Regions from separate parts of the Nocardioides sp. Soil_C_8 genome, predicted to be linked through region 2. Evidence: riboswitches for the same ligand, from Rfam matches in the RefSeq annotation. Region 2 holds a riboswitch; the other holds the start of a gene.
The links. A riboswitch is a leader RNA that binds a small molecule or an ion and turns the genes downstream of it on or off. The one in region 2 is predicted to bind cyclic di-AMP.
Positions count from the first base shown of each region.

Region 1: another riboswitch for cyclic di-AMP. It lies ahead of AC3A3L_RS18715 (C40 family peptidase); the one in region 2 lies ahead of AC3A3L_RS11085 (C40 family peptidase).

Region 1 is NZ_JBDGKQ010000004.1:352,537-355,929, forward strand. Features, by position in the region: gene AC3A3L_RS18710 (hypothetical protein) at 1-515, opposite strand, end outside; gene AC3A3L_RS18715 (C40 family peptidase) at 577-1,503, opposite strand; cyclic di-AMP (ydaO/yuaA leader) riboswitch at 1,603-1,738, opposite strand; gene AC3A3L_RS18720 (hypothetical protein) at 1,884-2,090, opposite strand; gene AC3A3L_RS18725 (hypothetical protein) at 2,160-3,393, opposite strand, start outside.
Region 2 is NZ_JBDGKQ010000002.1:258,550-261,942, reverse strand. Features, by position in the region: gene AC3A3L_RS11095 (phosphatase PAP2 family protein) at 1-455, opposite strand, end outside; gene AC3A3L_RS11090 (SDR family NAD(P)-dependent oxidoreductase) at 591-1,358, shown strand; cyclic di-AMP (ydaO/yuaA leader) riboswitch at 1,469-1,676, shown strand; gene AC3A3L_RS11085 (C40 family peptidase) at 1,678-2,238, shown strand; gene AC3A3L_RS11080 (DUF3048 domain-containing protein) at 2,397-3,393, shown strand, end outside.

The DNA.
Region 1 (3,393 bases), on a different contig from region 2:
TCCTTCGACCCGTCGACCATCACGAGGACGTCGTCCGACCGCGCCACCGACAACCGGGCGCGGAGCCAGAGAGGAAGGCGCGCGCCCGCCGAGTCGGCCTCCTCGAACGCCGCGATGCCGAGGCCGTCGCCGCTCGGAGCGAACCTCACCAGGACGTCGCTGCGTGCCGGCTCCTCGTCGAAGCCGGCCAGCTGCCACGTGAGCGCCACGACCCCGCTCCACGAGCCGTCCTGCGCGACGGCGCCCGCCTGGTCGACGTAGCGGGCGCTGACCTCCGTCAGGTCGAGCGTGCGGACGTTCGTCGAGATGTCCGACATGAGCGCGCCGGCCGCGGGCAGGTCCGGGGGTGCGAGCCGTGCGAGCGCGTGCGCGTCACGCACGTCGACGGCCTCGACGAATGCTGAGAGCGCGGCTGCCGCTTGTGCCGGACTTGCACGCACGGCCTCGGTGGGCTCGGCGGGCGCGACCTCGTGCCGTCCGTCCCGGGTGAGGACGACGACCAGGGCGGCGACCACCAGGAACAGCGAAAGGCCGGCCGCCCACAGGAGTGGGCGACCGGCCTTCGAGGATCGTGCGTCAGCCAGGACGGACCGCGCCGACGTAGGGCATCGAGTAGAGGCCCGAGACGGCGACACCGGTGCCGGGGTTGGCGGCGTGGACGATCATGCCGTTGCCGATGTACATGCCGACGTGGCTGATCGGGCTGTAGTAGAACACCAGGTCGCCCGGCTGCAGGTCGCTGGCGGCGATGCGCGGACCGGAGCTGAACTGGGCGCTGGAGGAGTGCGGCAGGGAGACGCCGGCCTGTGCCCACGCGCGCATGGTGAGGCCGCTGCAGTCGAACGCGTTCTCGCCCATCGCGCCGTAGACGTAGGCGTCACCGACCTGCGCCATCGCGTACTGGACGGCCGCGGCGGCGCGGCCCGAGGCCGGGACCGAGGCGGCAGCCGGCGCGCGGGTCGTCGTGCCGCGGGAGGCGAGCACGCGCTCGCGCTCCTCGGCCTCGAGGTCGGCCAGCAGGTCCTTGGCCTCGGCGAGCTTCTCGTCGACCGTGTCCTTCTCCGCACTCAGCTGCTCGGTGAGCTTCGCGATCTCCTTGGTGCGGTCCGCAGTGGCCTCACGTCGGATGTCGAGAGCCTGGAGCTCGGTGTCGTAGTCGGAGAGCAGGGAGGCCTGCAGGTCGTTGAAGGAAGACATCGTCGAGAGCGAGTCGAGGAACGCCCCGGGGTCGTCGGAGACGACGATCTGACCGACGGTCGCGATGCCCTCTCCCTCGAGCTGTCGGACGACCGCGTCGGACACCTGGTCGCGGACGGCTCCGAGCCGCTCGTCCTGGCGCTCCTGGTCGGCCTTGAGGCCGTCGAGGTCGCTGCGGAGGTCGGCGAGGTCGAGCTTGGCGTCGTGGAGGCGCTCCTGCGCCGCCTCGGCCTCGTGGTAGAGGCGGTCGACGCGAACCTTGACGTCCTTGATGTCGGGGTCGGCCTGCGCGGGGGTCGCGGGCACGAATGCGATGGCAGCGATCGCGGAGAGACCAAGAACGGTCGCGCCAACTCGCTTGCGGGTGTGAGCCACGAGCGGGGGAACTCCTCGGGGTGTCGTACGCCTACCAGGTGAGCTGACGGGTTCGGCACGACGTGGCCTACTCCTGCTCCTCGTGCCGCTCGCGCAGCACGCCTCACAGGCGATTCACCCCAGGGGGAAGTGTGGTTCCCCGGCTCGTCGACCACGGGTGATGCGGGGGGTGTGGTCCACGACTCGGCGCGACGCCCGCGCGGGCCGGGTGACCCACTGCCACGGACGTCAGCCCACACCCTAGACCGCTCGTGGAGCCGTCGCCAATCTTCGGGTCAACTCGTGGGAGATCGTGTCGTGCGGCACCGAGGTCAGGCCGACTCGATGACCGGGCCGCTCACCGGCTCGACGAGCCGTAGGGGCGGCACGAGGCCACCTGAGGCCAGGACGTCGAGCGCGGCCATCTCGTCGTCGTCGATGGTGAGCTCGGGCGGTGGGCCGAGGAGCACCGTCACCACGCAGTCGTGGCAGTGCAGCCCGCGCACCACACAGGTGTCGCAGTCGATCCGTGTCGTCATGTCCCGAACGGTGACAGGGACCACCGACATCGCGGCCGGCGCGATGCCGGACGAGGGCGGCGGCCGGTCTCAGCGTCTGACGTAGCAGGTCCAGGTCGGCCCGCAGCCGCGTGGTTCGAAGGCCGGGTCGCCGGACATGAGGTCGGCCTGCGCCGAGCCCTCCTGTGCCACCACCACGTCCGAGCCGGCGATGGCGATCGCCGCGCCGTCGTCGCCGTCGAGGAAGTCGAGGTAGGCGGCCTGCACCGGATGACTGAAGGCGTCGAGCGGGTTCCCCGCCCAGAGCATCACGTCCTCGACCGCCAGGGACTCCGACAGCGGGGCTGGAGCCAGGACCACACCGTCTCCCGCCACCCGGGCAACCTCGTCGACGACCTCGGCTCGTGCGCCGAGCACGGCGTCGCCACGAGCGACGACCACAGGGAGCGCCACCACCAGTGGGATGCCGACGACGGCGAGTGCCGCAAGCCCTGCCGAGCGGCGGCTCGCGCGGAGGCCAGCGGTGCGTCCCCCCGCGTCACGGGCGCTCCCCGCGAGGACCACGAGGAGCATGAGCAGCCAGGTCCCGTGGCGCGCCGCACTCGCCGTGGCCACGCACAGACCCAGCACCGCGACGTACTCCCAGGGCCGTCGACGAGACCGCAGGAACAACGCCAGGAGGACGACGCCGGACACCACCATGACCACGTCGAAGGGCATGTCCGGGCTCGGCCGGGCCCACAACCCCTCGCCCCGCTGGGCCGACACGTTGTCGAACACCTCGGCGTAGTAGGCAGGCGTACGCCACAGCTCCGGCGTCGCGCACAGCGCGAGCAGGCTGGACACGCCGACGGACACGCTCAACCACAAGTCCCGGCGGAGGCGTTCGACGAGCAGGTAGGCGCCGAGCACGCACACGCCGAGCAGTGCCGCCCCGTGCAGGTTGGCCCACACGGCGATGAGCGGGATCGCCCACCACACGCGACGGTCCGGCTGACGGACCTGGCTCGTGATGAGGGCGAGCAACAGCGCGAAGGGAAGCAGGGACAGGGTCTGCGCTCGTACGACGCCCAGGGTCGCGAGCGCCCCGGCGCCCAGCGCGAGCAACGCGCCCGCGGTGTAGCGGTCAGTCGCACCACCGGCCCGTGCCGTGCGGGCCAGCACGAACAAGGTGACGACCACGACGACCACGTGCATGAGCACGGTCGCCTGCGGTCCGAGGTCATGGATGACCGAAGCGACGAGCTGGGCGAGCACCGGCACGTTGTGCCAACCCGCCGTGTCGCTGGCGGCGAAGGGCACTCCGTCCGGGACCTCCATCGAG
Region 2 (3,393 bases):
GCCCAGCCGGTGCCGAGCACGTTGTGCAGGACGACGGCCGGGTCGTGGCCCAGCCACAGCAGCCGGTCCAGCCGGTGCAGCTCGGTGTCCCACAGCCGGTCGTTGACGAACGGGAGGTAGCCCTTCAAGTTGCGGAACGTGACGTAGGTGACGTACCACGCCACCAGCCCGCTCACGGTGAACCAGACCTGCTCCCGCGTCCACCGCGCGCGGACCACGGTGCGCAGCGCCGCCCAGGCGCCGGGACGCGGCGTCGAGCGGAGGTACGTCGCCCAGCGCGCGACGACGTCGAGGAGCACGGCGGCCAGCACGATCAGCGGCAGCCGCACCCAGGTCGGCACGGAGACCCCGTCGGGGTCGCGCACCGGCAGGTCGTAGGCGGCCGCGACGACCCACGTGGCGAGCGCCATGGCAACGGCGACGCCCATCGCGCCGCGGAAGTACCCCCGTCCCATGCTTGGCACGCTAGGGCAACCGCCGCGTCGGCGCGAGGGTGCTGCACCGGATCTCCACAAGTCGGGTGAGGTCCCGGGGGACCCACGCACTACCCTCACGGACGAAGACGTCACCGAGCCTGAGGAGTCATCGAGATGGGTCGCTACGACCGCCGCGTCGCCGTCATCACCGGAGCAGCGCGAGGCATCGGCTTCGGCATCGCCCAGCGCCTCGCGAGCGAGGGCGCCTCCATCGCGATCCTCGACCTCGACGAGGCCGCCGCCCAGGAGGCCGCCGGCCGTCTCGAGCTCGCCGAGGGTGCCCGCGCCGTCGGCATCGGGTGCGACGTCGTCGACGCGACCGCCGCCGAGGCCGCCGTGCAGCGCGTGGTCGACGAGCTGGGCGGGATCCACGTGCTGGTCAACAACGCCGGCATCACCCGCGACAACCTGCTCTTCAAGATGACCGAGGAGGACTGGGACCTGGTGATGAACGTCCACCTCAAGGGCGTCTTCAACATGACCAAGGCCGCGCAGTCCCGCTTCGTGGAGCAGAAGTACGGCAAGATCCTCAACCTCTCCAGCGTGTCCGCGCTCGGCAACCGCGGCCAGGCCAACTACTCCGCGGCCAAGATGGGCATCCAAGGCCTCACCCGCACGCTCGGCATCGAGCTCGGCCCGTTCGGCGTCACCGCGAACGCCATCGCGCCGGGGTTCATCGTCACCGAGATGACCGACGCGACCGCGCGCCGGCTCAAGATGGAGCCCGAGGAGCTGCAGCGCCTCAACGCCGAGGCGACGCCCGTGCGGCGCGTCGGACAGCCCGAGGACATCGCCGCTGCGGCTGCCTTCCTGTGCAGCGACGAGGCGTCGTTCATCACCGGTCAGACGCTGTACGTCGACGGGGGCCGCAAGCTGGGCTGAGCCCCGGTCCCGGCGTGATCCCGGCCACGGACTCCCGCTGGGGGACCGTGGCCGGTTTGCGTCCCCCGGGGTCGTCTGTCACCTTGGATGGCGGTCGAGAGACCCAACCGTCCCGGACTACGCCGAGTCCTGCCCGGCCGGGACGACCCCCGAGACACACCGGGGCAGGAGTGGGGGACCCACAGGTTCCACCGCCGGTCGTCCGACCGGCTCGGGGCGAAGTCGCCAGCCTTCCAGCAGCACGACGGGAGCACGGTGGCAGGGCACTTTCCAGCCCTAGCCCGACAGCTCACCTCACAGGCGTGGGAAAGGAACATCCATGCCTGCGACCCCTCGCAAGGGGCGAGCCCTCGCGCTCGCACTCGCCGGGATCGGCCTCACCGCTTCGACGATGAGCGCCCTCCCCGCAACCGCCGCCACCGGCGGCAGCACGTCCGACAACACCTCCACCACGACCACCGCGAAGACGACGCAGAAGAAGGCGCGCACCACCGCCAAGCGTCGGGTGGCCAACCGCGTGCTCACCGCACGCAACATCGCCATGAACCAGCGCGGCGACGCCTACGCGTACGGCGCCGCCGGCCCGGACCGCTTCGACTGCTCCGGCCTGGTCCGCTACGCCTACAGCCGTGCCGGCCTGTCCGTGCCGCGCACGTCGAGTGCCCAGGCGGGCGCTGCCCGCCGCATCGCCAAGAAGGACCTGCGCGCCGGCGACATGATGTTCTTCTACGGCGGCGGCGGGGTCTACCACGCGGCGATCTTCCTGCGCTGGTCGCACGGGCACGCCGTGATGGTCCACTCGCCGGGCTCGGGACAGCGCGTACGCGTCGCCGTCCCGTGGACGTCGGCGTGGTTCGCCGGGACCGTCCGCCGCGCCTGAGCGGCGTCCGCACCCGGGTGACAGGCTCGGATTGGTAGGTACTTCCTGCTGATCTACCCTGTGGCGCGCCTCCCCGATCGGGGGAGGCGCGCCCCCAGACTTTCCAGAGGACCACCCGAGCCACCGGCTCGACACCCCCGCTCGATCGGAGTTACCCCGTGCGTCACCGTCGCCACCTCTCGTCGCCCCGAGCGATCGCCGCCGCCCTGGCGGCAGCCACGCTGCTCCTCGCCGGCTGCAGCGGCGGCGACGACGACCCGGCGCCGAGCGCCTCCGCGTCCTCCGAGCCGACCGCCTCCGAGACCACCGAGCCGCCGGAGCCGTCGTACTGGCCCCTGACCGGCCTCGAGCGCAAGGGCGACGCACCCAAGCACCCGGTCGTCGTCACGAAGGTCGACAACACCTCCTCCAGCGCCCCCCAGGTGGGTCTCGGCTCGGCCGACCTCGTCGTCGAGGAGCTCGTCGAGGGCGGCTACACGCGCCTCGCGGCCTTCTACTACTCCAAGGTGCCCGCCGCCATCGGCCCGGTCCGCTCGATGCGCGCCAGCGACATCGGCATCGTGCCGGAGGGCGCGACGGTGGTGACCAGCGGCGCGGCCCCGATCACGATCAAGCGCATCAACGGCGCCGGGATCCCGTGGATCACCGAGGGCGACGCCAACGTCTACCGCGAGACGTCGCGCTCCGCGCCGTACAACCTCTTCGCCCACCTCGGCAACATCGCCAAGGGCCTCAAGGCCGACGAGGAGCCGCCGCCGTACCTCCCGTGGGGCGACGAGGCCGACCTGCCCAAGGGCGCGAAGGCCAGCACGCTCACCGCCGACTTCGGTGCCCACTCCACCAGCTGGCAGTTCCAGAAGGGCGGCTACGTCAACACCGACTCCTACGCCGCCCAGGGCGACCAGTTCCCGGCCGACTCGGTCCTCGTCCTGCGGGTGCGCGTCGGTGACGCGGGCTACCGCGACCCGGCCGGCTACCCCGTCCCCGAGACCAAGTTCGAGGGCAAGGGCGCCGCGCTGCTCTTCCACGGCGGCCGCGTCGTGAAGGGCACGTGGACCAAGGACGGTCTGACCGGCGCGATCGAGCTCTCCACCAAGGGTGGCGACCTGACCGTCCCCGCCGGCCACGTGTGGGTCGAGCTGGTCCCGGCCGTCA